DNA from 3 places in the Pseudomonas sp. MS01C9 genome. Region 2 is predicted to be linked to each of the others. Evidence: predicted binding sites of a transcription regulator. Region 2 holds the regulator's gene; each other region holds the start of a gene.
What was found. The regulator sigma-54, encoded in region 2, starts transcription at its own class of promoters, with help from an activator protein. The targets are predictions, from matches to a motif close to ANTGGCATNNANNTTGCTNT.
Positions count from the first base shown of each region.

Region 1: the regulator sigma-54 is predicted to act here: its motif matches at 5,826-5,845, upstream of AC1M7R_RS18905 (flagellar basal body rod protein FlgF).
Region 3: the regulator sigma-54 is predicted to act here: its motif matches at 3,944-3,963, upstream of AC1M7R_RS06925 (pilin).

Region 1 covers NZ_CM177073.1:4,139,719-4,150,293, forward strand. Annotated here, with positions in the region: gene AC1M7R_RS18875 (glycosyltransferase) at 1-1,021, shown strand, start outside; gene AC1M7R_RS18880 (class I SAM-dependent methyltransferase) at 1,067-1,795, shown strand; gene AC1M7R_RS18885 (NAD-dependent epimerase/dehydratase family protein) at 1,792-2,640, shown strand; gene AC1M7R_RS18890 (ATP-grasp domain-containing protein) at 2,637-3,614, shown strand; gene AC1M7R_RS18895 (metallophosphoesterase family protein) at 3,595-4,272, shown strand; gene rffA (dTDP-4-amino-4,6-dideoxygalactose transaminase) at 4,324-5,469, shown strand; gene AC1M7R_RS18905 (flagellar basal body rod protein FlgF) at 5,900-6,637, shown strand; gene flgG (flagellar basal-body rod protein FlgG) at 6,687-7,472, shown strand; gene flgH (flagellar basal body L-ring protein FlgH) at 7,521-8,216, shown strand; gene AC1M7R_RS18920 (flagellar basal body P-ring protein FlgI) at 8,262-9,332, shown strand; gene flgJ (flagellar assembly peptidoglycan hydrolase FlgJ) at 9,343-10,575, shown strand, end outside.
Region 2 covers NZ_CM177073.1:3,445,735-3,456,309, reverse strand. Annotated here, with positions in the region: gene murA (UDP-N-acetylglucosamine 1-carboxyvinyltransferase) at 1-1,055, opposite strand, end outside; gene AC1M7R_RS15660 (BolA family protein) at 1,082-1,321, opposite strand; gene AC1M7R_RS15655 (STAS domain-containing protein) at 1,438-1,743, opposite strand; gene AC1M7R_RS15650 (MlaC/ttg2D family ABC transporter substrate-binding protein) at 1,752-2,405, opposite strand; gene mlaD (outer membrane lipid asymmetry maintenance protein MlaD) at 2,416-2,883, opposite strand; gene mlaE (lipid asymmetry maintenance ABC transporter permease subunit MlaE) at 2,883-3,680, opposite strand; gene AC1M7R_RS15635 (ATP-binding cassette domain-containing protein) at 3,680-4,489, opposite strand; gene AC1M7R_RS15630 (KpsF/GutQ family sugar-phosphate isomerase) at 4,766-5,740, shown strand; gene AC1M7R_RS15625 (KdsC family phosphatase) at 5,740-6,264, shown strand; gene lptC (LPS export ABC transporter periplasmic protein LptC) at 6,272-6,841, shown strand; gene lptA (lipopolysaccharide transport periplasmic protein LptA) at 6,828-7,373, shown strand; gene lptB (LPS export ABC transporter ATP-binding protein) at 7,373-8,098, shown strand; gene AC1M7R_RS15605 (RNA polymerase factor sigma-54) at 8,254-9,750, shown strand; gene hpf (ribosome hibernation-promoting factor, HPF/YfiA family) at 9,827-10,135, shown strand; gene ptsN (PTS IIA-like nitrogen regulatory protein PtsN) at 10,148-10,575, shown strand, end outside.
Region 3 covers NZ_CM177073.1:1,498,576-1,509,150, reverse strand. Annotated here, with positions in the region: gene AC1M7R_RS06940 (prepilin peptidase) at 1-863, opposite strand, end outside; gene AC1M7R_RS06935 (type II secretion system F family protein) at 865-2,082, opposite strand; gene pilB (type IV-A pilus assembly ATPase PilB) at 2,085-3,785, opposite strand; gene AC1M7R_RS06925 (pilin) at 4,008-4,433, shown strand; gene AC1M7R_RS06920 (BON domain-containing protein) at 4,723-5,076, shown strand; gene AC1M7R_RS06915 (DUF2845 domain-containing protein) at 5,248-5,544, opposite strand; gene AC1M7R_RS06910 (DUF748 domain-containing protein) at 5,546-8,479, opposite strand; gene AC1M7R_RS06905 (class I SAM-dependent rRNA methyltransferase) at 8,598-9,614, opposite strand; gene acs (acetate--CoA ligase) at 9,826-10,575, opposite strand, start outside.

The sequences.
Region 1 (10,575 bases), 690 kb from region 2:
TGAGGGATTTGTCCGGGAAAACACTGATCTGTGCTGGTTTGCGCTGCAAGGCAGCGTACCGAGGGTGCTGGTCTGTGTCACCGAACAGCAGGCGGGCGCCTACTCGCGGCTGGTTCAACCCTTCAGTACGTTGCTTGAAGCAGGGCAGATTGAAGGCGTGGCTGTTTCAAGTCTGCTGTCGTCGGTGGAAATCGAGCGCCTGGCACCAACCACCGTGGTGTTGCAGCGCCCCCTGGACGACGCTGGGCTGCTGGCCCTGAGCCGCCTGAGGGCCTTTTCCAAAGCCTTCACCGTCTATGATCTGGATGGCTATCTACCGCAGATGGCGTTGAAGGGCGATTACGCTGCCGAAGAGCTGCTGGAGCGCCTGCGGTACGGAATGATGCAGGCCGATCGTGTGCTGGTCCCTACGCCCGCGCTGGCTGAACTGCTACAGGGTCACCACGACGATATTCGTGTGCTGGAAACCCTGCTGCCGGCTGCGTGGGGGCGTGTGCAAAGCAAGCGGCGCACTGGGCCCAGGCCGCGTCTGGGCTGGTTGGGCTGCAAGGATGCTCAGTTGTTGGCCGACGTGTTGCCCGCGTTCGCTGGCGAGGTGGATTGGGTGGTGCTCGGCGACTGCCCGGCGTCATTGCAACCTTTCCTGAAAGAACTGCACCCAAGTGTCGCGCAGCAGCAGTTGGCCGGGGCCATGGCCACCTTGAATCTTGATCTTGCCCTGGTGCCCATGGCGGAAAACCTGGGCAATGCCTGTTCCGGCGACTTGCGTGTCCTGCAGCATGCCGCTTGCGGGCATCCGGTCATTTGCAGCCGAGTACCGGGTTTTATCGGTGGCGAGGTGTTGCCGCTGTCCCGGGTGAACAACGAGGCGCAGGAATGGATTCGGACGATTCGCATGCACCTGGAAGACCGTGAAGCCTCCGCGACGCTGGGCGATACCTTGCAGTCGACCGTACGTGCGCAGTGGCTGCTCCAAGGCGAGCGCCTCGACGCCTGGCGACGGGCCTGGTTGGCCGACTGATCCGTACAACTTATTACCTTTGCCCCCCAGCGGAGTGCATGTGACATGAGCAACGATCTCGATACCTTCATCGCAGCCTACAGCGACAGCTTTGGCTATGCGTATGACAACAACATCATTCTCAATTGGTATCCCCAACGCATCATGGCGCTGTGCACCAAGGAGCAAAGCCTGCTGGAGCTTGGTGTCGGCCATGGCTTCAGCACCCACCGCTTCTCGCAGTTCTTCAGTGAGCACACGGTGATCGATGGCTCCGCGTCGGTGATCGCTCAGTTCAAGGCGCAGTATCCGGACAATGCAGCCGAGATCGTCGAAAGCTATTTCGAGACATTCGATACCGACAAGCGTTTCGACCTCATCGTGATGGGGTTTGTCCTTGAGCACGTCGATGATCCGCAGGCCATATTGCAAAAATTCAAGCATTACCTGGCGCCGGGTGGCCGCTGCTTCGTGCTGGTTCCCAATGGGGAGTCGCTGCATCGGCGGTTCGGTCATGCTGCCGGTCTGCTTGACGACATGATGGCGCTGGGTCGTGGCGATCTGGAGCTGGGCCATGTGCGCAGCTATTCGCTTCAGACCCTGACCGCTGAGCTGGAAACTGCCGGGTTCCAGGTGGCGCGCAAGGAAGGTGTCTTCCTCAAGCCCTTCACCACCGGACAACTGCAAGAGCTGCACCTGGGGGGCGACATCCTTCACGCGATGTGCACCGTGGGCATCGATTATCCGGAGCTCAGCTGTGCGCTGATGCTCGAAGCGACAGTCGCCCCATCATGAAAAGCCTGGTGATTGGAAGTACCTCGGTCATCGGCAAGGCGGTCGCCCAGGCCTTGTCGTGCCTTGGCCCCGTCAAGCTGGCGGGGCGCCGGGATGCCGATATCGCTTTCGACCTGAGCCGCCAGGAGCCCTTCGCGTGCGACGAGCGTTTTGACATTGTCGTGCTGGCCGCCGCAGATTTCGGCGGCCGCCAGCCGGACGATCTGGTCCGCGCCGAACTGGTCAACAGTGTCGGTACGCTGGCGGCCTGCCGCCTGGCCGAGCAATGTGGGGCTCGTCATTTCATTCTGCTTTCATCGCGTTCGGCGGGTGACCGGCCGACGGATCCCTATTTCGGCATCTATTCGCTTTCCAAGCGCCATTCAGAAGAGGTGGCGAGTCTTTATTGCCGGGAACGGGGCATGACCCTTAGTGTTTTGCGCATCAGCCAAGTCTACGACGACGGCGAACAGTGCAGGCTTCACCAGCCGTTGCTGTACGCCATCGCCGATAAGGCACAGGCGGGGCAGGGCGTCGAGTTGTATGGCAGCAACGACGCCAGGCGCAACTATCTGCACCTGAGCGATCTGACCGAGGTCTGCGTGCGGCTGGCAAAGCAGGGCATCCCTGGTTTGTATAACTGTGGTCATCCCGAATCTCCCCGTCTTTCGGCGATTGTCCAGGCTGCGTTCGAGGCGTTCGGCAAGCCGTTGGATGTACGCTTCCTGCCCGAAAAGGGTGATATCCCCGACCTTGCCCCTTTCGAGTGTGCGCACGAGCTGTACCAGCAGATCGGTTTCACCCCTCGAATCGACGTTCGCCGGGGCTTCGAGCTGATGAGAGCGCACAGGGAGGGGCTGTCATGAAGACCGTCATGGTGACTGGCGTAGGGGCCATCATGGGGTACGGCCTGCTCAAGTCGCTGCGTGAAGCGGCTCCTTCTGTTCGCCTGGTCGGCACTGATATCTACGACGACGCTGTCGGCCGCGCCTGGAGCGATGTCTTCGAGCAGGCCCCGTATACCGCAGCCTCCGAATATGGACAGTGGCTGGGCGATACGCTGGCCAGGTACAAGGTTGATCTGCTTATTCCCGGCATCGAACAGGACGTTCATTGGTTATCGGACAACCGGGCACTGCTGGCCCAATGGGATTGCCAGGTGGTGCTCAACAACCCGCATCTGATCGATCTTTCCCGGGACAAATGGGCAATGGACCAGGCGCTGGTAGCGTTGGGGGATCCCAGCCGTATTCCCAGCCTGCTGTCGGGGGATTTTCATTCGCTCGAGGCTGCCCTGGGGCTGCCGTTCCTGCTCAAGCCGCGCCGCAGTTATGCCTCCAAGGGGCTGGTCTGGGTACGCGAAGAGCGTGACTTTACGCCTCATGCGGCGCTGCTCGGCGATTACCTCATGGCGCAGCCCATCATCGGCAGTGCGGCCGATGAGTTCACCGTAGCGGCTTTTGGCGACGGACAGGGCAATACCGGGCCCACCATCAATTTCCAGCGCAGGCTGGCCTCGGATGGCTCGACCGCCAAGGCCTGGGTATATCGGGATGACGCTCTGGACCAAGTCGTGGCCAGGCTGTGCCGTGCCTTCAAGCCGGTCGGACCGACCAATCTGCAGTTCCGTCGCGGTCATGACGGGTCCTGGAGCCTCCTCGAGATCAACCCGCGGATCTCTTCGACCAGTTCGATACGTCGCGCATTCGGTTACAACGAAGCTGCCATGTGCCTGGATCATTACCTCGACGGCAAGACGCTGACCCAGCCGGCCCTTCGGGGTGGTTTCGCTGTTCGTTATATAGAGGATTTCATCGTCTATGATCGGGATCATTTCTGACATACACGGCAATTACAGTGCCCTGCGGACAGTGTTGGCCAAGCTTGACGAGTTGGGTGTGACGCACATTATCTGCCTGGGCGACACGGCCGGTTATTACAGCCAGGTCAATGAGTGCTGCGATGCCCTGCGCGAACGGAACATCTTTTCCGTGATGGGCAACCATGACTGGTACCTGGCCAGGAACGAGCGCTGTCCTCGCTCCAATAGCGCCAATGCCTGCCTGGATTATCAACGGGGCGTCATCACCTCACAGAACCTGGCATGGTTGGGGGCGCTCCCTGAGCGCTCTACCCAGCAAGACTTGAGCATTGTCCATGGCGGCTGGAACGATCCGCTGGACGAGTACGTGCGTCCGTCACAAGCGTATTTCATGCCGTTTCCCGGTCGTCATTTCGTGTCAGGCCATACCCATGTCCAGCACTTGTGGAGTGGCGAGGACAAGGTCTATTGCAATCCCGGTTCCGTCGGCCAGCCACGTGATGGTGATCCCCGGGCAGGTTTCGCCACTTGGGATGGCGAGATATTCCACCTGCATCGGATTGAATACGACATCGGTGAAACCCAAGAGGCAATGAAGGACGCGGGATTCACCCCGTATTTTTATGAAAACCTTGAAACAGGCAGCCAGATAGGTGGGCGGCTCAGTGCGGTTTAAGACTTCGCGCTGTGCACCACTGATGACTATGCCCACCCATGGAAGTTTGCAATGAGCCAAGAAACGATTGCCTTCAACAGCCCCTACATGACCGGCAGGGAGCTGGATTACATTGCCCAGGCCAAGTTCGGAAACATGCTCGCCGGTGATGGCCCATTCACCAAGAAGTGCCACCGCTGGCTGGAGTCCAATACTGGTTGCAGCAAGGCATTGCTCACGCATTCATGTACCGCTGCGCTGGAGATGGCGGCTTTGCTGCTGGATATCCAGCCTGGCGATGAAGTCATCCTGCCCTCCTATACCTTCGTCTCCACCGCCAATGCCTTTGTATTGCGTGGCGCAGTGCCGGTCTTCGTCGATATACGACCCGATACCCTGAATCTGGATGAGCGTCTGGTCGAGGCAGCAATCACATCCCGGACCAAGGCCATCGTGCCCGTCCATTACGCCGGGGTGGCCTGCGAGATGGATGCCATCCTGGCGATTGCCCGCAAGCATGGGCTGGCAGTGGTTGAAGACGCCGCACAAGGCGTGATGTCGACCTATAAAGGCCGAGCACTGGGCAGCATCGGTGACCTTGGAGCATTCAGCTTTCACGAAACCAAGAACGTGATTTCGGGTGAGGGCGGGGCTTTGCTGGTCAATGACCCCGAGCTGGCGCTGCGGGCCGAGATAATTCGGGAAAAAGGTACCGATCGCAGTCGTTTCTTCCGGGGCGAAGTAGACAAATACACTTGGCAGGAGGTGGGCTCGTCGTTCCTGCCCGGAGAAATCATTGCCGCCTTCCTCTGGGCCCAGTTGGAAGAAGCCCAGGCCATCACCCATCGCCGTCTGGCGATCTGGCATAGCTACCATGCCGCATTGGCGGAGCTGGAATTCCAAGGGGTGCTGCGTCGTCCGATAATCCCTGAAGATTGTCAGCACAACGCCCACATGTACTACGTGCTCCTCGCCCCGGGCGCAGAGCGCCAGGCGGTGCTCGATACGCTGAAAAGGCATGCGATCCATGCCGTGTTCCATTACGTGCCGCTGCATTCTTCGCCTGCGGGCGCACGTTATGGGCGGGTTCATGGCTCGATGGAAATCACGGATGGCTATTCCGAGCGTTTGTTGCGTCTGCCACTCTGGCTGGGCATGACCGACGACCAGCAAGGTCGGGTGGTGGAAACCCTGGGCAATGCCTTGATGAGAGCCTGACTGGCTGGTTGAAAGTATGACCGAGGTGTTGTCCTGCAAGGCCTCATTCGGCGAAACGCCGTGTCAGGGACCTGAGCTTCACTGACACACCTTGGTCTGGCCTCGGGGGTTGGCGGCCCTGTCGGGCCAGGAATATCCAGGCAAGTCGTGGGGGTGGCGGCTTGCGCTGCGCCTTAAATCGGACCTGTCCCTGGTCTGGCTTGTCCGTGATGGCCGGCGATGCCTCCAGCCTCCAGGCCAGCCCTTGCCACTTGGCGGCATGACACCGCCGGTTTTTCGTCTTCCATCGGTTGATGGCCTCCCTCTCGAAGTCCCTCAACCCCTTTGTTTGCCGGGCTTGGCGCCGTTAGGAAAAAGTTGGTCTGCAAATTGCTTGAGGCTGTGCAACACAGCAGTGGACGGCAAACGTCCGGCATGCAGAGGAACGAAAGTGGACAAGTACCTTTATGTGGCAATGACCGGCGCCAGCCAGAATGCGCTGGCGCAACGGGCCCATGCCAACAACCTGGCGAACATCTCCACCAACGGCTTCCAGAAAGACCTGGAGCAGGCACGTTCGATGCCCGTGTTCGGCGACAGCTTTCCGGCGCGGGCATTCGCCATGTCCGAACGTCCAGCCACGGACTTCACGCCGGGTGCACTGGTTGAAACCGGTCGCGACCTGGACGTGGCTGTCAGCGGGCCGGGCTGGATGGCCGTGCAGAACCCCGACGGGGGCGAAAGCTATGTGCGCACCGGCAGCCTGAACGTTGACGCCCTGGGCGTGCTGCGGGCCGGCAACGGCATGCCGGTCATGGGCAACGGCGGTCCGATCGCCGTGCCGCCGGAGCAGAAGATCGAGATCGGCCAGGACGGCACCATCAGCATCCGCGCCATGGGCGAAGGCCCGCGCGTGATGGCTGAGGTCGACCGCATCAAGCTGGTCAACCCGGACCCCAGGAACATGACCAAGGGCCTGGACGGCACGATCCGTACCAAGGACGGCCAGCCGGCGCCCATCGATGCCAATGTGCAACTGGTGTCGGGCTTCCAGGAAGCGAGCAACGTCAATGCCGTGGATGAGATGACGTCGGTGCTGGCCCTGGCCAAGCAATTCGAGCTCCACGTGAAAATGATGAACACCGCCAAAGAAGGCGACGAGGCCATGGCTCGGGTCTTGCAGATCTAACCATTAACTACAGCGTCGCGCCGAAAAACAGGCGTACGAGGAGAATCGAATGCTTCCGGCTCTATGGGTTGCCAAAACCGGTCTGTCCGCCCAGGACACCAACCTTTCCACCATTTCCAACAACCTGGCGAACGTGTCGACCACGGGCTTCAAGCGTGATCGCGCCGAATTCCAGGACCTGCTGTATCAGGTCAAGCGCCAGCCAGGTGCCCAGTCGACCCAGGACAGCGAGCTGCCGTCGGGCCTGCAAGTGGGTACGGGTGTGCGCATCGTCGGCACCCAGAAGAACTTCAACGCCGGCAGCCTGCAGACCACCGAGCAGCCGCTGGACATGGCTATCGACGGTCGCGGCTTCTTCCAGATCCTGCAACCGGACGGCACCACGTCCTATACCCGTGACGGTACGTTCCACCTCGATTCCAATGGCCAGATCGTCAACGCCAGCGGTTTCGCCCTGGAGCCGGCCATCATCATCCCGAACGATGCCCAGACCTTCACCGTGGGCCGTGACGGCACCGTGTCCATCACTGTGGCGGGCAACCCGGCCGCCCAGGTGATCGGCAACCTGCAGACCGCCGACTTCATCAACCCGGCCGGTCTGCAAGCGGTGGGCAACAACCTGTTCCTGGAAACCGCCGCCAGCGGTGCGCCGCAAGTCGGCACGCCGGGGTTGAACGGTTTCGGCACCACGCTGCAGAACACCCTGGAAACGTCCAACGTGAGCACCGTTGAGGAGATGGTCAACATGATCACCACCCAGCGCGCCTACGAGATGAACTCCAAGGTGATCTCCACCGCCGACCAGATGCTCTCGTTCGTTACACAGAATCTGTAATCACGTCAGGGCGACCCTGGGTCGCCTGCAACACCTAGAGGTAGGGTCATGAATCGCTTTGTATCTGTACTGGCACTGAGTGGGATCACCGCGCTCGCGGGCTGCGTCGCGCCTACGCCCAAGCCCAATGACCCGTACTACGCTCCGGTGTTGCCGCGCACGCCGCTGCCGGCCGCCGCCAATAACGGCTCGATCTACCAGGCCGGCTTCGAACAGAACCTGTACAGCGACCGCAAGGCCTTCCGGGTCGGTGACATCATCACCATCACCCTGAACGAGCGGACCCAGGCCAGCAAGAACGCCAACTCGCAGATCGACAAGACCAGCGAGACCAGCGTCGGCCTTACCTCGCTGTTCGGCTCCAGCCTGACCACCAACAACCCGATCGGCAGCAATGACCTGAGCCTCAACGCCGGCTATGGCGCCGACCGGGCCACCAAGGGTGACAGCAAGTCCGGACAGAGCAACAGCCTGACCGGTTCGATCACCGTGACCGTCGCCGATGTGCTGCCCAACGGCATCATCGTCGTGCGGGGCGAGAAGTGGCTGACCCTCAACACCGGTGACGAACTGGTGCGTATCGCGGGTATGGTCCGTGCGGATGACATCGCGACCGACAACACCGTTTCGTCGACTCGTGTGGCCGATGCGCGCATTACGTACTCGGGTACCGGTGCGTTTGCCGATGCGAGTCAGCCGGGCTGGTTCGACCGTTTCTTCCTCAGCCCCAAGTTCCCTTTCTAGGTGGTCAAGTTGAATCTTAAACAGCTGTTGCTCGGTGCCCTGGTCATGTCGGCGGCCTTCAGCGTTCAAGCCGAGCGCCTGAAGGATATCGCCAGCATCTCCGGCGTGCGTTCCAACCAGTTGATCGGCTACGGCCTGGTCGTGGGGTTGAACGGCACGGGTGACCAGACCACCCAGACGCCGTTCACCTTGCAGACCTTCAACAACATGCTGTCGCAGTTCGGCATCAAGGTGCCGGCGGGTTCGGGCAACGTGCAGTTGAAGAACGTCGCGGCGGTCTCGGTCAGCGCCGATCTGCCGGCGTTCGCCAAGCCCGGTCAGCAAGTGGATATCACCGTTTCCTCCATCGGTAACTCCAAGAGCCTGCGTGGTGGCACCTTGCTGCTGACGCCGCTCAAGGGGATCGACGGCAACGTCTACGCCATTGCGCAGGGCAACCTGGTGGTGGGTGGTTTCGATGCCGAAGGGCGCGATGGTTCGAAGATCACCGTCAACGTTCCGTCGGCAGGTCGCATCCCTGGCGGTGCGTCGGTGGAGCGTGCGGTGCCGAGCGGTTTCAACCAGGGCAACAGCCTGACGCTGAACCTCAACCGTTCCGACTTCACCACCGCCAAGCGCATCGTCGACAAGATCAACGACATGCTCGGCCCAGGCGTGGCCCAGGCCATCGACGGCGGTTCGATCCGCGTCACTGCGCCCCTGGACCCGAGCCAGCGGGTCGACTACCTGTCGATCCTGGAAAACCTGGAAGTCGATCCGGGCCAGGCGGTGGCGAAGGTCATCATCAACTCGCGCACCGGTACCATCGTGATCGGCCAGAACGTCAAGGTGTCGCCAGCGGCGGTGACTCACGGCAGCCTGACGGTGACCATCACCGAAGACCCGATCGTCAGCCAGCCGGGGCCGTTGTCCAACGGCCAGACCGCCGTGGTTCCCCGCTCGCGGGTCAATGCCGAGCAGGAAGCCAAGCCGATGTTCAAGTTCGGCCCGGGCACGACCCTGGATGAAATCGTCCGGGCGGTGAACCAGGTCGGCGCGGCACCGGGCGACCTGATGGCGATTCTCGAAGCCTTGAAGCAGGCCGGCGCGTTGCAAGCCGACCTGATCGTGATTTAAGGAACGAGCCATGGATATGCGCAAAGGTGCCTTGATCAGCGGGGATTCGGCTTCCTACTCGGACCTCAATCGCCTGAATCAGCTCAAGGTCGGCGACAAGAACAGCGACGGTAACCTGCGCAAGGTGGCGCAGGAGTTCGAGTCGCTGTTCATCGGCGAGATGCTCAAGTCCATGCGTTCGGCCACCGAGGTGCTGGGCAAGGACAACCCCATGAATACGCCCGAGGCCAAGCAGTACCAGGAAATGTACGACCAGCAGTTGGCCGTTTCCATGTCCCGCGAGGGCGGAGGCATCGGCCTGGCGGATGTGTTGCTGCGTCAGATGTCCAAGAACAAGCCCCTGGCATCGGGCGAGGCGGCCACGTTGTCGGCCGCCAAGCAGCAAGAGGCGCAGGATCAGGTTGCCAAGGCACCGGTGCCCACGCCTGTGGCTGCCGGAACCCTGTCCGACGGGCCTCTTTCGCGCACCAGCGGCCAACGTCCGCTGTGGGCTTCGCGGGCCGTGAGGGCACCGCAGGAAGCGGGCGAGGGTGGTCACCGCAACGACATGGAGCTGCTCAATCAGCGTCGCCTGGCCTTGCCGCCGAAACTGGCCGACCGACTGTTGGCCGGGCTGGTGCCTTCGGCTGTGGCCAATGGCAAGGTCAATGCCGATGCCCCCGCGATGAACATCCTGCCGGACCGCGCCGTTACCGGCGTCAAGCCTGCCTCTGGCGAATTGGCCAATGGCGACTGGTTGGCGACGCTCAAGGCCGCCGAGTCCAAGGGCGACATGCAGATTTACGGCCGCGCCGTGGCACAGCCGCCGCTGGCGCCGGCGCGCAAGGCTTTCCGCGATGCCGACGAGTTCGTCAACGCCATGTTGCCGATGGCCAAGGAAGCGGCAGACCGCATCGGTGTCGATCCGCGTTACCTGGTGGCCCAGGCTGCCCTGGAAACCGGTTGGGGCAAGTCGGTCATGCGCCAGCCCGATGGCAGCAGCAGCCACAACCTGTTCGGCATCAAGGCCAGCAAGAACTGGACGGGCGATTCGGCCCGGGCGATCACCAGCGAATTCCGCAATGGCGAGATGGTCAAGGAGACGGCCGAGTTCCGTTCCTACGCCTCGTACCGCGACAGTTTCCATGACCTGGTCAACCTGCTGCAAAGCAACAGCCGCTATCAAGATGTGCTGAAGTCGGCCGATAACCCGGAACAGTTTGTACGCGAGTTGCAGAAGGCCGGTTACGCCACCGATCCGAAC
Region 2 (10,575 bases):
CCTTCGACCTGGATCTTGGCGCCCATGCGGTGCAGCTCATAGACGTGCATGAAGCGGTTCTCGAAGATCGTCTCGATCACCGCGCCCGTGCCTTCGGCAATCGCGTTGAGGGAGATGAACTGCGCCTGCATGTCGGTCGGGAACGCCGGGTATGGAGCGGTCCGCACGTTGACAGCCCTGGGCCGCTTGCCGTGCATGTTCACCTCGATCCAGTCTTCGCCGCAAGTGACTTCGGCGCCGGCTTCCTTGAGCTTCTCAAGGACGGCCTCGAGGATGGTCGGATCAGTGTCCTTGACCTTGACGCGGCCACCGGTGACCGCAGCGGCCACCAGGTAGGTGCCGGTTTCGATCCGGTCCGGCATCACTTTGTAGGTCGCCGAGTGCAGGCGCTCGACACCATCGATGGTGATGGTATCGGTGCCGGCACCGCTGATCTTCGCGCCCATGGCGATCAGGAAGTTCGCCAGGTCCACTACTTCGGGCTCGCGGGCGGCGTTTTGCAGCACGCTGCGACCACGGGCCAGCGCGGCAGCCATCATGATGTTCTCGGTACCGGTCACGCTGACGGTGTCGAAGAAGAAGTGCGCACCGCGCAAGCCACCTTCAGGTGCCTTGGCCTTGATGTAGCCGCCTTCGACGTCGATGACCGCGCCCATGGCTTCCAGGCCACGGATGTGCAGGTCCACAGGACGCGAGCCGATGGCGCAGCCACCCGGCAGGGCGACTTCGGCTTCGCCGAAGCGGGCGACCATCGGGCCCAGCACCAGGATCGAGGCCCGCATGGTCTTGACCAGCTCATACGGGGCGACCAGGGTCTTGATGGTGCGCGGATCGATCTCGACGCTGAGTTTCTCGTCGATGACAGGCTCGATGCCCATGCGGCCGAACAGCTCGATCATCGTGGTGATGTCGTGCAGGTGCGGCAGGTTGGCCACGGTCACCGGGCCATCGCACAGCAGGGTCGCGGCCAGGATCGGCAGGGCGGAGTTCTTTGCCCCGGAAATACGGATTTCGCCATCGAGACGAACGCCGCCGGTAATAATCAGTTTATCCATTAAGAAGAATCTCGAGGCCCGTGGGCTCAGGTGCGATCGGCCCAGGCCGCGCTGCTGAAAAATTTCATCGTGACCGCGTGGATGCTGCCATCGGCGATCCATGGGTTCAAATGGGCATAGATGCTCTGCTGGCGCTTCACCGGGGTCAACGCCGCCAGTTCATCGCTGATAACGTTCAACTGGAAGTTGCAGCCTTCGCCTTCCACTTCCACCTGCGTACCTGGCAGCTTTCCCTCAAGAAAGTGCTTCACTTCGTAAGCCTGCATGCTCAACCTCAATCGGCGCCCAGTGCGCGCGGGTCGCACATCATACAAAAAAAGCCCCGCGCCTGCGAACCCCGCGAAGCCGGACTCTGACGGGGGGCTTGTTTCCAGGGTGTGTCTCAGGAATGTACCAGCAACTCGGTCAGTTCGCTGACCTGGGCGATCTCACGCATGTCATCGGGCATGCCACGGATGCTCCAGGCCTTGCCGGCCGCCTGGGCGTCCCGCATGAAGCACAGCAGCAGGGACAGCCCGACGCTGCTGGACTTGTGCACCGCCGAGCAGTCGAAGACCAGTTCGGTGGCGCTGGCGGACTTGATCAGCGCCTGGCCCTGCTTGCGCAGGGCCGGGCCGGTGCGGTAATCCAGCACGCCGCTGAGCAGCAATTCACCACCCTCGCCCAGACGGACGGCCGACTCGCTCACCGTCTCGTTCATTGTTCCTGCTTCTCTTTGGCTTCTTCGGCCACTTCCTTGGCCTTGGCGACTTCACCGGCCCAGCCGTTGATGGTCTTGTCCAGGTCGTTGCCATTGCGCTGCATCGCGTCGGCGAACTGATCGCGGAACAGCTTGCCGATATTGATGCCGTTGATGATCACGTTACGCACCTTCCACTCGCCGTTCAGCTTCTCGAGCGTATAGGACACCGGGTAGATCGCACCGTTGTTGCCCTTGACCTGCATGTCGACGCTGGTACGGGTGCCGCTTTCGTCCTTGGCCGGCGAAACGGTGATGCCCTGGTTGTTGTATTCGAGCAGCGCGTTGCCATAGAACTGCATCAGGCTGCGCTTGAAGTTTTCCTGGAAGCGGGACATCTGCTCCGGGGACGCCTTGCGCGAGTACTTGACGGTCATGATGCTGCGGGAGATACCGTCGGCGTCCACCACGGGACCGACGATGCCATTGAGCGCGTCATAGAAGGCGCCAGGGTCCTGCTTGTATTTTTCCTTGTTGGCCGAAAGGTCGGCCAGCAACCGGTTCGTGGTGTCCTGGATGATGTCGTGCGCCGAAGGCGCCGCCACGGCATTGGCCATCAACGGCAAGGCCGCCAGCAGGACCAACAGGGTGCGTCGCAGGATGGAAATCATCGAAAGCTCCTTATTTGGCTTCTTTGCTAACGGTATTGAGCAGGAATTTCCCGATAAGATCCTCAAGCACCAACGATGATTGCGTATCGTGGATGGTGCCACCGTCCTTGAGCAGGGTTTCTTCCCCGCCCACGCTGATACCGATGTATTTCTCGCCCAGCAGGCCGGCAGTGAGGATCGATGCAGTGGAGTCGGTCGGCAGGTTGTCCACCCGCTTCTCCAGTTGCAGGGTCACCCGGCCGGTGAACGTGTCGCGATCCAGATCGATTGCCGTGACCTTGCCGATGGTCACACCGGCCATGGTCACTTTGGCTCTGACCGTCAAACCGGCGATATTGTCGAAATAAGCATAGAGTTTATAGGTATCGGTGTTGGCGGTCGGCGCCAGGCCACTGACCCGCAAGGCCAGCAGCAGCAAAGCCAGGATGCCAGCCAGCAGGAAAAGGCCGACACCGATTTCCAGGGTGCGGTTTTGCATCAGAAATCTCCAAACATCAAGGCGGTCAGAATAAAGTCAAGGCCCAGGACGGCCAGCGAGGCGTACACCACGGTCTTGGTTGTGGCACGGCTGATCCCCTCTGACGTGGGCTCACAGTCATAGCCTTGAAACACGGCGATCCAGGTCACCACGAAAGCGAACACCGCGCTCTTGATGATGCCGTTGAGCACGTCATCGAGAAAATCGACGCTGTTCTGCATATTGGACCAGTAGGAACCTTCATAGACCCCCAGCCAGTCGACGGCGACCCAGGAGCCACCCCAGATCCCGACGACGCTGAAGATCATCGCCAGCACCGGCAGGGAAATGAATCCGGCCCACAGGCGTGGGGCGATAATGTACTTGAGCGGGTCGACACCGATCATTTCCAGGCTGGACAGTTGCTCGGTGGACTTCATGTTGCCGATCTCGGCCGTCAGCGCCGAACCCGCGCGCCCGGCGAACAGCAGCGCGGTGACCACGGGGCCGAGCTCGCGCAGCAGCGTCAGGGAAACCATCTGCCCCACCGCCTGCTCCGAACCATAGCTGGACAGGATATTGAAGCCCTGCAGCGCCAGCACCATGCCGATGAAGATCCCGGAGACCACGATGATCACCAGGGACATCACGCCTACCGAATGCAATTGCTTGACCAGCAGGCCAAAACCACCGCCTGTCGAGTTGCGCCCGAACAAGGCATGGACCAGGAACAGCGTCGAGCGGCCCAGCACCGCCAGTACGTCGATGCCGGAGCGCCCGAACAGGCGAATTCTTTCTATCAGCGATTTCTTGCGCATCAGCGCTTCCCCAGCAGATCGGTACGGTAATCCGTGGCCGGAAAATGGAACGCCACCGGGCCGTCCGCATCACCCTTCATGAATTGGCGAATGCGCGGGTTGTCCGAGGCCTTGAGTTCCTGGGGCGTGCCCTGCCCCAGGACCTGGCCATCACCGATCACATAGATGTAGTCCGCGATACTGGCGGTTTCGGCCAGATCGTGGGAGACCACGATACTGGTGATACCCAGCGCATCGTTGAGCAGGCGGATCAGCCGTACCAGCACGCCCATGGCGATGGGGTCCTGGCCGACGAAGGGCTCGTCATACATGAGGATCTTCGGGTCGAGGGCAATCGCCCGCGCCAGTGCCACACGGCGCTTCATGCCGCCGGACAGCTCGTCCGGCATCAGATCGATGGCCCCCCGCAGCCCGACCGCCTGCAACTTGAGCAGCACGATGTCGCGGATCATCTCTTCTGGCAGGTCGGTATGGACCCGCAGCGGGAATGCCACGTTCTCGAACACATCCAGATCGGTGAACAATGCGCCGCTCTGGAACAGCACGCCCATGTGCTTGCGCGCATCGAACAGGTCGCTGCGCGAAAGCTTCGGAATATTCTGGCCATTGACCCAGACTTCGCCGGCACTGGGGCGCAGCTGGGCTCCCATCAGGCGCAGCAACGTGGTCTTGCCGCACCCGGAAGGCCCCATGATGCCGGTTACCTTGCCGCGCGGGATACGAATATCGATATCATTGAAAATGCTGCGCGTCCCTCGCTTGAAGGACAGCCCCTTCAGCTCGACCGCGTAGGCGTTGTCGGCACTCATCTAAACTCCTTGCGATGCAGCCTCACATCCGGATGCCCTGGCCAGCCGGCCAGATGCCGGTACTGCCGGGCATTCGAATCGGCGGCGAACTATAGCACTGCAACACCCAAGCGCCCAAGGGTTACCCCCCTGCGGTTAAGCGTGGATTAAGGTAGAAGCCCCAGGTTTATGACAAACCTGGCGAGGTCTTCGCATAAAGCGTGACGAACTAGCGTGAGTGAATTGTTCATTGCCGCTATAATCGCCGCCTTTTCATCGGGCTATACGATTTCTGACATGAGCCAATCCAGCGACCTGATTCAATCGGCACAACGTACCATCCGCCTCGAGCTCGAAGCCGTGCAAGGCTTGCTGCCCCATATCGACGCTGATTTCGTACGCGCCTGCGAGATGATTCTGGCCAGCAAGGGCCGCGTCGTCGTGGTCGGCATGGGCAAGTCCGGACATATCGGCAACAAGATCGCCGCCACCCTGGCCAGCACCGGCACCACGGCATTTTTCGTCCACCCGGCCGAGGCCAGCCACGGCGACATGGGCATGATCACCCGGGACGATGTCATCCTGGCCCTGTCCAACTCGGGCTCGACCAATGAAATCCTCACGCTGTTGCCGCTGATCAAGCGCCTTGGCATCCAGATGATCAGCATCACCGGCAATCCGGCTTCGCCCCTGGCCAAGGCCGCCGAGGTGAACCTCAACGTGCATGTCGAGCACGAAGCCTGCCCGTTGAACCTTGCCCCGACCTCCTCCACCACCGCGGCGCTGGTCATGGGTGACGCCCTGGCCGTGGCCTTGCTGGAGGCCAGGGGCTTCACCGCCGAGGATTTCGCGTTCTCCCATCCCGGCGGCGCCCTGGGCCGTCGCCTGTTGCTGAAAGTCGAAAACGTGATGCACGCCGGGGAAGAGCTGCCTCGAGTCCAGCGCGGTACGCTCCTCAAGGACGCTCTCATGGAAATGACCCGCAAAGGGCTTGGCATGACGGTGATTCTCGAAGCCGACGGCAAGCTCGCCGGAGTCTTCACTGACGGCGACCTGCGCCGCACCCTTGACCGCGCCATCGACATCCGCAATGCCACTATCGATGAGGTCATGACCCTCCACGGCAAGACGGCCCGCGCCGACATGCTCGCCGCCGAAGCCTTGAAGATCATGGAAGACCACAGGATCAATGCACTGGTGGTCGTGGATGACGAGGACCGCCCGATCGGCGCCTTCAATCTGTCCGACCTGCTGCGTGCCGGAGTAATGTAATGACGACCGACCTGCTGCAACGCGGTAAAGATATCAAGCTCGCCGTTTTCGACGTTGACGGCGTGCTCACCGATGGCCGCCTGTACTTCCTGGAAGATGGCAGCGAATTCAAGACCTTCAATACGCTCGACGGCCAAGGCATCAAGATGCTGATGGCCGCCGGCGTGCAGACCGCCATCATCAGTGGCCGCAAGACCCCGGTGGTCGAGCGACGCGCGAAGAACCTCGGCATCCCCCATCTATACCAGGGACGCGAGGACAAACTGGTGGTGCTGGACGAGCTTCTGGGCCAACTCAACCTAAGCTATGAACAGGTGGCCTACCTCGGTGACGACCTGCCGGACCTGCCGGTGATCCGTCGGGTCGGCCTGGGCATGGCGGTGGCCAACGCGGCCAGCTTCGTACGTGAGCATGCCCACGGCGTCACCACGGCACGGGGCGGCGAAGGCGCGGCCCGTGAATTCTGTGAACTGATCCTGCGCGCCCAGGGCCGCCTCGAAGCGGCCAACGCCGCGTACCTGTGAGCCATTTATGCTGAGCAAGAAGATTCGCACCATCGTGGTGTTCGGCTGTATCGCGGCGATTTTCGCGGCGGTGGGCTATTGGAACATCAGCCCGGAACGCTTCCTCGACCAGCCTGCGGCCCAGGTCGAGGAAAAGATCGACTGGTATGCGACCAACACGCACACCCTTCAGTACCTGCCCGATGGCAAGGTGCAATACGAAATGACGGCCGACAAGGTCGATCACGTCAAGGCCACCGACATCACGCTGGTGACCACGCCGGACCTGAACATGTTTCGTGGCACCGATTTCCCGTGGCATGTGCAAAGCAAGCGTGCCGAAGTCAATTCCGGCGGCACCGAAGTGGAGCTCATCGATTCGGTACGCGTGGCTCGCACCGATGAGAAGAACCGTACGACCATCATCACCAGCAGCCGGATGACAGTGTTCCCGCAGCAAGAATATGCGCAGACCGAGCAACCCGTTAGAATCGACGGCGCCGGCGGTGTGTCGACCGGCACTGGAATGAAAGCGTATCTGAAGGAAAGCAGGATACACCTGCTATCGAACGTAAGAGGACAGTATGAAGCTCGCTAAAACCCTCCCTATTTTGCTCAGTCTGGGCGCAGCACTGGGAAGCGCGAGCGCCTGGTCCCTCCCCAACGACCGCGATCAGCCTATCCGCATCCAGGCCGACGACGCCCAGCTGGACGACAAGAATGGCGTGGCCACCTACAAGGGTGACGTGATCATTACCCAGGGTTCGATGAAGGTGACCGGCAATACCGTGACCATCACCCGCACCCAGTCCGGGGATATCGACGTGGTGACCTCGGTGGGCAACCTGGCCTATTTCGAACAGCTGCAGACCGCGGGCGACACCAAGCCTGTCCAGGGCTACGGCGTGACCATCCAGTACCATGCCTCCCAGGACCGCGTCGTGCTGATCGACCGAGCCAAGGTCATCGACAAGGATGGCAACACCACCCAGGGCGAAAAGATCGTCTACGACACGAACAAGAAACTCGCCAGCGCGGGTCGCGCCACCGGTAACAAGGTGACCGAGCAGCGCCCACGGATCGACATGGTCATCCAGCCGAAAAAGAAAACCGAGCAGAAGGCCCAGTAATGGCAACTCTGAAAGCTCAGCACCTGGCCAAGAGCTACAAGGGCCGCCAGGTCGTGCGTGATGTCAGCCTGTCCATCGATAGCGGGCAGATCGTCGGCCTGCTTGGCCCCAACGGCGCAGGAAAGACCACCTGCTTCTACATGATCGTCGGCCTGGTCCAGGCCGATCAGGGCCGCGTACTGATCGACGACCTGGACGTCAGCCACCAGCCCATGCATGGTCGGGCGAAAGCCGGCATCGGCTATCTGCCGCAGGAAGCGTCGATCTTCCGCAAGCTGTCGGTCGCCGACAACATCATGGCGATCCTCGAGACCCGCAAGGACCTCGACAAGGCAGGCCGCCGCCAGGAGCTGGAGAGCCTGTTGCAGGAATTCCACATCAGCCACATCCGCGACAACCTGGGCATGAGCCTGTCCGGTGGCGAACGACGCCGGGTGGAAATCGCCCGCGCCCTGGCCACCTCACCGAAATTCATCCTGCTCGACGAACCGTTCGCCGGCGTGGACCCGATTTCGGTAGGCGACATCAAACAGATCATCCACCACCTCAAGGCCAAGGGGATCGGCGTACTGATCACCGACCACAACGTGCGCGAGACCCTGGACATCTGTGAAACCGCCTACATCGTCAATGATGGGCAGCTGATCGCCGAAGGCGACGCTACCACCATCCTGGCCAACGAACTGGTCAAGGAAGTGTATCTGGGTCATGAGTTCCGCTTGTAAGCACAAGGTGCCTGGCAAATTGGCCCGGCACCGCTAATTTTATTGCTAGGCAAACACTTCAGTTTCAGGCATATAATTTGCTTAAGGTTTGGCGCTCCGGCGCCATGTAGTGGATGGCGCATGTGCGCCGGCGAATAAGGTGTTAAGCCCCTGCCATGAAACCATCGCTAGTCTTGAGAATGGGCCAGCAGCTGACGATGACACCGCAGCTGCAACAGGCCATCCGCCTGCTCCAATTGTCGACCCTGGACCTGCAACAGGAAATCCAGGAGGCCCTGGAGTCCAATCCGATGCTCGAACGCCAGGAAGAAGGCGACGACTTCGATAACTCCGACCCACTGGCCGACAACGTCGAACAGAAAACCAGTACCGAGATCCAGGAACCGTCCTATCAGGAGGAGTCCGCCCCCACGGTGGATAACCTGGAGGATGGCGAATGGAACGAACGCATCCCCAACGACCTCCCCGTGGACACGGCCTGGGAAGATGTCTACCAGACCAGCGCCAGCAGCCTGCCCAGCAGCGATGACGACGAGTGGGACTTCACCACCCGTACGTCCGCCGGCGAGAGCCTGCAAAGCCATCTCTTGTGGCAGCTGAACCTGGCGCCGATGTCCGATACCGATCGCCTGATCGCGGTGACCCTGATCGACTGCATCAACAACCAGGGTTACCTGGACGAGACCCTCGAAGAAATCCTCGAGGCCTTCGACCCCGAGCTGGACATCGAGCTGGATGAGATCGAAGCCGTTCTGCATCGCATCCAGCAGTTCGAACCGGCCGGCATCGGCGCCCGCAACCTGGGCGAATGCCTGTTGCTGCAGCTGCGTCAGTTGCCCGCCAAGACCCCTTGGCTGGCCGAAGCCAAGCGACTGGTCAGCGACTACATCGACTTGCTGGGCGGCCGTGACTACAGCCAGTTGATGCGGCGCATGAAACTCAAGGAAGATGAACTGCGCCAGGTGATCGAACTGGTCCAGAGCCTGAACCCGCGTCCAGGCTCGCAGATCGAGGCTACCGAGCCAGAATACGTAGTCCCCGACGTGATCGTGCGCAAGCACAACGATCGCTGGCTGGTGGAGCTGAACCAGGAAGCGGTCCCCAAGCTGCGGGTCAATGCCCAGTACGCCGGATTCGTGAGGCGCGCCGACACCAGCGCCGACAACACCTTCATGCGCAACCAGTTGCAGGAGGCGCGCTGGTTCATCAAGAGCCTGCAGAGCCGCAACGAGACCCTGATGAAGGTTGCCACCCAGATCGTCGAACATCAGCGCGGTTTCCTGGACTACGGCGACGAAGCGATGAAGCCGTTGGTCCTGCATGACATCGCCGAGGCGGTGGGCATGCACGAATCGACGATTTCCCGGGTGACCACACAGAAATTCATGCATACCCCACGGGGTATCTATGAACTGAAATACTTTTTCTCCAGCCACGTCAGCACCTCCGAAGGCGGCGAATGCTCGTCCACGGCCATCCGCGCGATCATCAAGAAACTGGTGGCAGCGGAAAATCAGAAAAAGCCGTTGAGTGACAGCAAGATCGCTGGTTTACTGGAGGCACAAGGCATTCAGGTGGCCCGCCGTACCGTCGCCAAATACCGTGAATCCCTCGGGATCGCGCCTTCGAGCGAACGCAAGCGGTTGATGTAACAGGCCACGCCACAGCGTTCCAGTGGCAGGCATTTCTGCCTGCCGCTTTATGCACTGGCAACGAAGGAGAAGCTGTATGCAAGTCAACATCAGTGGACACCAACTGGAAGTGACCAAGCCTCTGCGCGAGTACGTCGAGCTCAAGCTCAAGAAACTCGAAGGGCATTTCGACAAGATCACCAACGTGCAAGTCATCATGACGGTCGAGAAGCTTCTGCAGAAAATCGAAGCCACGCTGCATATCCCCGGCGGAGAAGTCGTTGCCAACGCGTCGCATGACGACATGTATGCCGCGATTGACCTGCTGACCGACAAGCTGGATCGCCAACTCAAAAAGCATAAGGAAAAGACCCAGAGCCTCCTCCAGGGCGCAACCGGTCGTTAATCCCCCCAATCCATGATCCGACTAGAAACCATCCTGACCCCCGGCCGTTCCCAGGTGAACGCGCCGGGTGGCAGTAAAAAGAAAGCCCTCGAACAAATTGCCAACCTGATCCACCGTGAAGTCGGGGATCTGGAAATGCAGGACGTCTTCGAGGCCCTGGTTGCCCGTGAGAAACTCGGTTCCACCGGTTTCGGCAACGGCATCGCCATTCCCCACTGCCGCCTCAAGGGTTGTGCCGCACCGATCAGTGCGCTGTTGCACCTTGAAGCCCCCATCGATTTCGACGCCATCGACGGCGCACCGGTCGACCTGCTGTTCGTGCTGCTGGTCCCGGAAGCCGCCACAGACGCGCACCTCGAACTGCTGCGCCAGATCGCCAGCATGCTGGACCGCAAGGAAGTGCGTGACAAACTGCGCAGCGCACCGAGCAACGAAGCCTT
Region 3 (10,575 bases), 1.9 Mb from region 2:
CCGACAGACTGCCAATAGAAGTCGGTTATTTGACCACCCCAGAGCAGCGCAATCCAGCCGGCAATGGCCAGATAAGGCCCAAAGGGGATTTGCGTCGACGCCGGAGCGTCACGCATGCGCAGTACAACCACGCCGACGACTGCGCCTACCAGGGACGACAGCAGCAGCGTCAACGGCAGGATCTGCCAGCCGCCCCAGGCGCCCAGCATCGCCAATAGCTTGAAATCCCCATAGCCCATGCCTTCCTTGCCGGTGATCAGCTTGAACGCCCAGAACACCGACCACAGCGCCAGATAGCCGGCCACAGCGCCCCACATGGCCTCGTTCAGCGAAGCGAACAATCCAAAGCTGTTGACGATCAGGCCCAGCCACAACAAAGGCAGTACCAGCGTATCGGGCAGCAATTGGTGCTCGGCATCGATCAGGCTCATGCCCAGCAGGCCCCAGCTCAGGACCATCACCATTGCCGCCTGCCAGCCGAAGCCGAAATGCCAGGCGACGAACGCCGATAACACCCCACAGGCCAGTTCAGTCAGGGGGTAGCGCCTGCCGATGGGAGTGGCGCAACTGGAACAGCGGCCGCGCAGCGCCAGGTAGCTCAACACCGGGATATTTTCCCAGGCCCGGATGCGGTGGCCGCAATGGGGGCACTGGGAGTGGGGCAGTATCAGGTTATAGGCCGGGCCGGGCGTTTCGGCGGGCAGGCCCAGCAAGTCATGAGCCTGCAGTCGCCATTCCCGGCTCAACATCCTGGGCAGGCGCCACACCAGGACATTGAGAAAGCTGCCGACGATCAGCCCGAGCAATAACGCCGTCAGCACGAAGGCCAGGGGATAAAGCGCGAAGAATTCGGTCAGGGGCATGTCAGATCGCAGAGCCGAGTTGAAAGATGGGCAGGTACATGGCAACCACCAGGCCGCCGACGACCACCCCCAGTACCACCATGATGAACGGCTCCATCAGGCTGGTGAGATTGTCCACCAGATTGTCCACTTCGGCCTCATAAAAACTCGCCACCTTGTCCAGCATATCGTCCAGCGCGCCGGACTCCTCGCCGATGGCGGTCATCTGGATCGCCAGGTTCGGAAAGATGCCTGACGCGCGCATGGAGAAATTCAGCTGCATGCCCGTCGAGACATCCTGTCGGATGCGTTGCACCGCTCGTTTGAATACCACGTTGCCGGTGGCGCCGGACACCGAATCCAGCGCTTCCACCAGCGGCACGCCGGCGGCGAAGGTCGTGGAAAGCGTGCGGGCGAAGCGGGCCACGGCGGATTTGTACATCAAGGCACCGATCAGCGGCAGCTTGAGCAGCCACTTGTCGCGCCAGTCACGAAAGCCCTGGGAGCGCTTGAGGGCATATCTCACCCCGAAAAAACCGCCGACCAGCGCACCCAGCAGCAGCCACCACCATTGCTGCATGAACTCCGACAGGCCAATGACCATCACCGTGAACCCCGGCAGCTCCGCGCCGAACCCGGCGAACACCGATTCGAACTGCGGCACCACCTTGACCAGCAGGATGCCCGTGACCACCGCCGCAACCAGTATCACGGCTGTCGGGTAGGTCATGGCCTTCTTGATCTTGGCCTTGAGGGCCTCGCTCTTTTCCTTGTAGGTGGCGACCCGGTCCAGCAAGGTATCCAGGGCGCCAGCCTGTTCCCCGGCGTCCACCAGGTTGCAATACAGCTCGTCGAAGTACTGCGGGCATTTGCGCAGCGACGCGGCGAAGCTGTTACCGGCTGCGACTTCCTGCTTTACCTCGTCGATCAGCTTGCGCATGTTGGCGTTGTCGAAGCCTTCGCCGATGATGTCGAAGGCCTGGAGCAGGGGGACGCCGGCCTTGAGCATCGTTGCCATCTGACGAGTGAAGAGGGCGATATCCAGGGGCTTGATGCGCTTGCCCTTGCTGAATATCGAGCTGGACTTCTTGCGCACCCTGTCCGGGTTGATCCCTTGCTTGCGCAACTGTGCCTTGACCAGCGCCGGGCTCTGGCCGGTCAGCTCGCCGGACATTTTCGTGCCCTTGCGGTCCTTGCCTTCCCAAGTGTAGGTATCGGTTTTTACTGCCTTGACCGCCATGCTCAGTCCTTGGTGACCCGGTTGATTTCTTCGAGGCTGGTCACGCCTTGCATCACTTTGAGCAGCCCGGAGGCGCGCAGGTCGTTGAAGCCGTCCTTGCGCATCTGCAGGTCGATTTCCAGCGAGTTGCCTTCGGCCATGATCAGGCGTTGCAGCTCGGGGGTGTTCTTGACCACTTCGTAAATCCCCACGCGGCCCTTGTAGCCGTTGTTGCACTGTTCGCAACCGACCGGCTCATAGATCGTGAACGAGCCGATGCGTTCCCGAGGGAAACCTTCCTTGTGCAGGGTTTCCTCTGGAATCTCGATGGCCTTCTTGCAATAAGTGCACAACTTGCGCGCTAGTCGCTGGGCGATGATCAGGTGCACGGCCGTGGCGATGTTGAAGCCGGGAATGCCCATGTTCTGCAGGCGGATGAGGGTTTCGGCGGCGCTGTTGGTGTGCAGTGTGGACAGCACCATGTGCCCGGTCTGCGCAGCCTTGATGGCGATCTCGGCCGTTTCCAGGTCGCGGATCTCGCCAACCATGATCACGTCCGGGTCCTGGCGCAGGAATGAGCGCAGGGCTTGTGCGAAGTCCAGCCCCTGGCGCGGGTTCACGTTGACCTGGTTGATCCCCTCCATGTTGATTTCAACCGGGTCTTCGGCGGTGGAAATATTGATGTCCACCGTATTGAGGATGTTCAACCCCGTATACAGCGAGACGGTCTTGCCCGAGCCGGTCGGCCCGGTCACCAGGATCAGCCCTTGGGGTTGCTTGAGCGCCGCCAGGTACAGTTCTTTCTGGTCCGGCTCATAGCCCAGGGCGTCGATGCCCATTTGCGCGCTGGAGGGGTCGAGGATCCGGATCACCACCTTTTCGCCCCAGAGGGTTGGCAGGGTGTTGACCCTGAAATCGATGGACTTGGTCTTCGACAGTCGCATTTTCAGCCGTCCGTCCTGGGGTTTGCGCCGTTCGGAAATATCCAGGTTCGCCATGACCTTCAGGCGCGCCGCGATGCGGGTCGCCAACTGGATAGGCGGCTTGGCCACTTCCCGCAACATGCCATCGGTGCGCACCCGTACCCGGTAGGATTTTTCATAAGGCTCGAAATGCAGGTCGGATGAGCCGCCCTTGATCGCATCCAGCAGCATCTTGTTGACGAAGCGCACCACCGGCGCATCGTCGGCGTCCAGCCCGGCGATAGTGTCCTGCTTGCGGTCGTCGCCTGATTCGATGTCGAGGCCGTCGAGGTCGACATCGCCCATGCCCTCCAGCCCCGTGGTACTGGACTCGAAGAATTTCTCGATGGCATCGCTGAGCTTGTCGTCCTCCACCAGGATGGCTTCAGTGGTCAGGCCTGTGCTGAACTGGATGTCGTTGATGGCCTGGTGATTGGTGGGGTCGGAAATGCCCACGAACAGCTTGTTGCCGCGCCGCCACAATGGCAGCGCGTGATGCTGGCGTACCAGCTTTTCGCTGACCAGCCCCGTGGGCTGGATGTCCTTGTCGAGGCTGTTGAGGTCCAGCAGGGCGACACCGAAATGTTCCGAGGCGATCTCGGCAACACGGCGGCTCTGGACCAGTTTGTTCTGCACCAGATAACTGACCAGGGGGATGCGATTGCGCTGGGCCTGCTGGTGCGCCTGTTGGGCATTTTGCTCGGTGATCAGTTCGGCCAGTACCAGTTGCTTGGTCAGTCCACTGAGGGCGATGTCAGTCATGGGGATCCCGGATACGGCAATTCATGACCTATAGCCTAGTCAAGCCTCGACGCCCTACCAGCGGAGCGGGGTGACAAAAAATGTCAGATAGTGCGGTTGTTGGGGTAGGCCGTAGCGCTTTGACGGGCTGCAGGGCCTTGCCCGCGCGGCTCGGGGCGGTTGGCATGTGCCATGCAATGACTGCTCCAACCATGAGATTTCGCCTCATGTATGGAGATGTCTATGAACAAGCAGAATGGCTTTACGCTGATCGAGCTGCTGATCGTCGTGGCGATCATCGGCATTCTGGCGACCTTTGCGTTGCCGCAGTATTCCAAATACCAGGCGCGAGCCAAGGTGACCGCGGGCCTGGCGGAGATCACCGCATTGAAAGTGCCGTTCGAGGACACGATCAACTCGGGCACCAACCCGACCCTCGAGCTTATCGGCGGGACGGCAACTACCAGTAACTGCACCACCACTGCCTCGGGTGTTGCCTCTACAGGGGTCGGCACCATCGGCTGCACGATCCTCAATGCACCGGGCCCGGTGGTGGGCAAGACGATCACGCTGAGTCGTTCGGGAACCGGCGTATGGACCTGTGCCACCACGGCTGAACAGGAATACGCTCCCAAGGGCTGCACCGGTGCTGCCGCTGCAGGTAGTTGAGGCATACAGGTTGATCTGACCGGCCCCGCTTTTAGCGGGGTTTTTTTGCGTGTAGGAAATGCCCGGCAATTCAGTGGCTTAAGCCGTCGTAAAAAAACCGCAACTTGCATGTACAAAATCGGAGGGTCATGCATTTTGCATGATTCTGTAAATCGCCGTTTCGCTTAACTTATTGATTTAAAATAAATTATTTGAATTTATAAAACTGGCACAGCCTTCGCACTACTCCTGACAACCCTGCCGGAATGCATTACCCCGGCAGTTTCTGAGAAAAACAGGAGTTACTCGTATGAAGAAGTTCGCTATCACTGCCGCTGCAGCCACCGCACTGACCCTGACCATGGCTAGCGCTTTCGCCGAGACCACTCAAGCAACTCAGGCTCCAATGATGCTGGCTGCGGGCGAAGTGACAGAGGCCAAGGAAGCCACCTCCGATACCTGGATCACCACCAAGGTCAAGGCTGACCTGGTCACCGAAAAAGGTATTCCAGGCACCGATATCAAAGTAGAAACCAACAAAGGCGTCGTGTCCCTGTCTTCCACTGTTGCCGTGACCGAGGCTCAGAAAGACACAGCAGTGGCAATCGCCAAGAAAATCAAAGGCGTCAAGGCTGTATCGGCTGATGGCCTGAAGGCCGAATAAGGCCAAGACTTCTCCGCCTGAACCGGGAGAAGGCACGGCAAGCGGGCCTAGTCATACGTTTGCCGTTGCTTAGGGTTCATGCGAAAGGCCACATGGATGTGGCCGTCCCAGGCCCTCGGCGTTTGCCGGGGGCCTGTCTATTTTGGGCAGGGTGTTGATCGATCAGATGGGCTAGCGCCCGCGTTTGCTGGTGATCTGCACCAGGCGATTGCCTTCGAAGCGCAGGTACTGATACATGCCGCTGTTGGGGCCGTAAGTCCATTCCTCTACCGGATATTCTTCGCGGCGATTGACACTGCGCTTGTAGCCCAGGTCGTCTCGAGCCGTGGGTTGTCCGCATTTGTGCAGCACTTCACTGGAGCGATCGCCAACGCTGATCAGCTGGCTGCCGCAGCGCAACGTGTCGGCCGCCAACGCCGGGCCGGCAACCAGCAGCAATCCCAGGGAGAGCCATTGGAAGCGGTTCATCTTATTCGGCATCCAGGTGCATGGGGGTGATCACGCGTCCATCGCTTTCGGCCTGGCCGAGGGTCGCGTCGATGAAATACACCCGTTCGTCAGCCAGTTGGCCCTTGTCCACCAGGAAGTCCTTGATGCTGCTGGCTCTCTCCTGCCCCAGTTCACGCAGCAGAACGTCACTGCCGCTCCAGAACTTGATGACCCCTTCACGCAGCTTCTCGATACGAGCCTTTTTATCCAGTTGCGACCATTCGGCCGGTGGCTGGGTCTTGAGGCGGGTGCGGTAGATGCCTTCCAGCAGCGGGGCCTTCTCGTCCTCCGGTACCTGCAGCAACAAAGCCTTGGCCGGGACCTTGTCGCCCCTGCGTTGCAGCATCTTGTAGTAGTTGTACTGGTATTCGCGTTCCAGGCGCTGGGCGGCGAGTAACGGGCCGTCGCTACTTTCGGCGGCGGTGCCTTCGATTTCCAGGCGCAGTTCGGGACGTTTGCCCAGGGCTTCGGACAGCTTGAGCAGTACGCCCTGGTTCTCCTGGCTCAGCTCGCTGGAGCCCGGTGCGAACGACACGCTGCCCAGGTCTTGCGAGCCGCCTCCGGCCACTAGCCCACCGATGAGCTTGAACGGTGCCTGGGCCGCTCGTACCACCAGGTTGCGCAAGGTTTGCCAGACAATCGGCATGACGCTGAATTGCGGGTCGTTGAGATTGCCGGACACCGGCAGTTCGATGGAAATTCTGCCTTCGGAGTCCTTCAGCAACGCGACGGCCAGCTTGAGCGGCAGGCTGACGGCGTCCGGGCTGTCGACTTTTTCCCCCAGTTGCAGTTGCTCCACCACCACCTTGTTGTCGGCCTGGAGCTGGCCTTGGGTGATGCGGTAATGCAGGTCCAGGTTGAGCCGGCCCTTGCGGATGCGGTAGCCGGCGAATTTACCGGAGTAGGGTGTCAGGGTCGTCAGTTCGACACGCTTGAAGCTGGTGGCGATATCAAGGCTGGCCATCGGATCGAACGGATTGAGTGCTCCCTTGATCGTGACAGGTGCGTAGCGGTCGACCTTGCCCTTGATGTCGACGCTGGCCGGTTTGGCCTGGCGACTGTCGATGGTGCCGATCTGGCCGTTGAGCTGCTGGATGGCGGTGGCGAAGTTCGGTGTCAGGCTGAAGTCGGCGAAATTGGCCGAGCCGTCATTGATGGCAATCGCGCCGATGTGGATGCCCAGGGGTTTTTCCTTGGAAGCCGGTTTTGCCGCAGTGTTCTTCGGGCCGCTGTCGGCCGGTTGCGGGATGAGCAGGTCATCGACGTTGGTGGTGCGATCGTCGTTGATCATGAAGCGCGCATAAGGCTGGAGCAGGTTGACCTTGTCGATGGACAGGCTGTCGCCGTGCTGATAACTGAGGCCTTCTAGCACCAGGCGCTGCCATTTGACGAAGTCGCGGGTCTTGAGGGTATCCAGGGTGTGCAACTGATCGACCTGGGCGCGACCGGTGATTGCGAAAGCCAGCGGCTCGGTGCTCTTGAGATCCACTGCCAGGTCGCTGCCGAGCATGCCTGAACGCAGCTCCAGGCGAATGAACGGGTTGATATAGGCCTGGGCCACACGCAGGTCGATGTCCTGGGTCTTGACCTTGAGCCTGGCCGTGACGGGGCTCAGGTTGACCTCGCCGTCGGCGAGGATCTTGCCCTGTTTACCCAATCCGGTGTCCAGTTTGAGGGTAAAGGGTGAGCCGTTGAGGGTGTCGAAGTTCTGCAGGTCGAGATTCAGCGGGCCGACCTCCAGTGCCACGGCAGGCTGTGCCTGGCGGTCGGCCAGGTGCACCCGGTAATCGCGCAATTGAACGTCCTTCAACAGCACCTGCCAAGGCTTGCCGGGGGCTTGCGGGGCTGGCTTGGGCGAATCGGCCGCCGCCGGGGCCGATGCAGGCTCTACCTTCACCTGGGGTTTTGCCGGCTGGCTGGCGAAGAGCTTCTGCCAGTCCAGTTGGCCGTCCGCCTCGCGGGCGGCCCAGGTCTCCAGCTTCTGGCTACGGACTTTGCCTACCAACACTTGCTGCTTGGCCAGGTCCACCGTCGTTTCGCTGACATCCAGGCGCTCGAGCTTCGCCAGCGGTCGACCGTCGGGCGCCTTGATGGCGAAGGGCGCGACGCTGACGGCCGCGTTGCTGAGCAACAGTTCGGTGCCCTTGGCCAGGTTGAGCTTGTAGTCGGTGCTCAGGTTGAGCACGCCATTTTCCAGCACCAGGGGCACCGCGTCGCGTACGTAGGGCCACCAGGCTTTCATCTGGCCGTCAGTGATCTTGAGTTTGCCTTGCGAAGCGATGGGCGAAAGACTGAAATTGCCGGTCCAGTCGACCTGTCCACCTTCAGGGCCGACGGCGACCAGGGTCATGTCGGCGCTGTCGTCAGGCAGGGTACTCAGGTTCTTCAGTTCGAAATCAAGCGTGTCGTAGAGGAACTCGATGGGTTCGCTGGGCCGGAGATCCTGGAAATGCACATAGCCGGTGGCCAGTTTGATCCGGTCGACGCGCAGGGGGAACGGCTTGGCGTCGGGATCGGCCGGGGTCGGTTCGCTGGGCGGCAGCTTGAACAGGCCCAGCAGGTTCAACTGCCCGTCCTTGGCGAACACGATCTCGGTCTTGGGCTTGTCCAGCTCGATATCGGCCAGGTGCAGGGCGCCTGACCAGAGGCTGTCGACCTGCAGGTTGGCGTACAGGCGTTCGAAGCCGACCTGTTCCTTGCCCGGTTCGCCCACATTCAGTCCCCACAGGGTGACTTCGAGGCTGAAAGGATTGAGTTCGATACGCTGCAACTGTGCCGGAACCGTGGCAAGGCTGGCCAGTTGCTGGTTGGCGATCCGCAAGGCGATGCCCGGCAATATCAGAAACCCCAGCAGGCTATAGAGGGCCAGTGCGATAAGCAGTGCGGCGAAAGCGCGTTTCAATCCTTTGGACATGTGTGGCTTCGTCTGGTGTGAATCGGAGTGCCTTGGAGTATGGCATGCGTTTACGGTTCCGAAACCACTGAGATTTATCGGATTTGTCCGTTTTTTGCGTAGGTGTGCGGAGGTTGGCTCAGAAGTGCAGGACCAGTGTCTTGAGCGGTGGATTGCCATCCTTGGAGGGAAAGTCATCGCCGGGCATCAGCACGCTCCATTCCCGCACCGGTCGACCGGCTTTGCTTGCGCAGCGCAACACCTGTTCGCGCCAGTCGTCCATGGAGACTTTCGCCAGGTTGTTGCAGCAGATCAGCACTCCGTCGTCGGCGGTGCTGAGTAACGCAGGCTTGAGCAGGCTCTGGTAATCGCGTAACAAGTCGACGGTGCCGAAGGCGCTCTTCGCCCATGCCGGTGGATCGAGCAGCACCAGGTCGTACTGGCGTTGTTCCAGGCGCACATAGCCGGGCAGTTTCTGCCCGCGTCGCTGGCTGACGGGCAGGCCGGCCAGTTGCCGGATCGCCGGGAAATAATCCGATTGCACGAATTCCATGGCCGGCAGGCCGGGGTTGAGCAGGCCGTTCTCCTGTCCCACCGCGAGGTTGCCTTCGGCAAAGTCCAGGTTACACACCTCCCGCGCGCCGCCGGCCGCGGCGCTCAGGCCGACACCGCAGGTATAGGCGAACAGGTTCAGCACGCTTTTGTTGCGGCTGTTTGCCTTGACCCAGCCACGGGCATTGCGCAGGTCCAGGAACAGAAGAGGGTCTTGTCCGGCGTGGCGCCCGCGAACGCGATAGTTCAGCCCCCATTCGTGGCCGACGAGATCCTGCAGGGCGGCCTCTTCGGCCTGATAGACGCTGTCCTGGCGGTCGATCCGCGAATTGCCCCGCGCACGGTCGTTGTAGACCAGCAGGGTGTCCAGGCCCAGGCGTTCGTTGACGATGCCGTGCAGTTGCAACAAGGCTTCGCGCTCCAGTGACTGGTGAAAGCTCTGCACCATCAGTTGCGGGCCGTAGCGATCGACGGTGAGTCCGGGAGCGCCTTCCTGGCTGCCATGGAACAGGCGATAGCAATCGGTGCCTTGCTGCTCCAGGTCGTCAAGCAGGTCCCGACGCTGATCGAGGGCGGCGCGCAGCGCCTGATTCAAGGAAGACATGCCAAGCGCGCCTTAAGGAAATGAGGCGCGAGAGTTTAACAGTTATGCAAACCCGGGTTGGCGATTGCATACGGATTCGAGGTCGGGCACCGACCTGTGGCGAGGGTGGCATTTGTGGCGAGGAGATTTATCCCCTCGCCACAGAAGATGCTCCTGCCACAGACAGATGCCCGAAGAGGGGCCGGGCTTCTGGGAGGCCAAGCCGGCTGACTCAGCGATTCAGGCGCTTGTCGATCAGCCCCTCCACCACGCTTGGGTCAGCCAGGGTCGAGGTATCGCCGAGGCTGTCCAGTTCGTTGCAGGCGATCTTGCGCAGGATGCGTCGCATGATCTTGCCCGACCGGGTCTTGGGCAGCGCCGGCGCCCATTGGATCAGTTCGGGCTTGGCGAAGCTGCCGATTTCCTTGCTGACATGGGCAAGCAGTTCCTTCTTCAGATCGTCGTTGGCTTCGACGCCGTTCATTGGCGTGACAAAGGCATAGATGCCCTGGCCCTTGAGGTCGTGGGGATAACCGACGACGGCCGCTTCGGCGATGCTGTCGTGCAGCACCAGGGCGCTTTCCACTTCGGCGGTGCCGATGCGGTGCCCGGAAACGTTGATCACGTCATCGATGCGTCCGGTGATCCAGTAATCGCCGTCTTCGTCGCGACGGGCGCCGTCGCCGGTGAAGTAATAGCCGGGGTAGGGCTTGAAGTAGGTGTCGACCATGCGCTGATGGTCCCTGTAGACGCTGCGGATCTGGCCAGGCCAGCTGGACTTGATGGCCAGCACGCCACTGCCCGGGCCATTGATCTCCTTGCCCGCTTCATCCAGCAGCACCGGTTGGACCCCGAACAGTGGCCGGGTCGCGCAGCCTGGCTTGAGTTTCTGTTGGCTCACCAGCGGGCTGAGCATGATGCCGCCGGTTTCGGTCTGCCACCAGGTATCGACAATCGGGCAACGTTGCTCGCCGACCTTGTT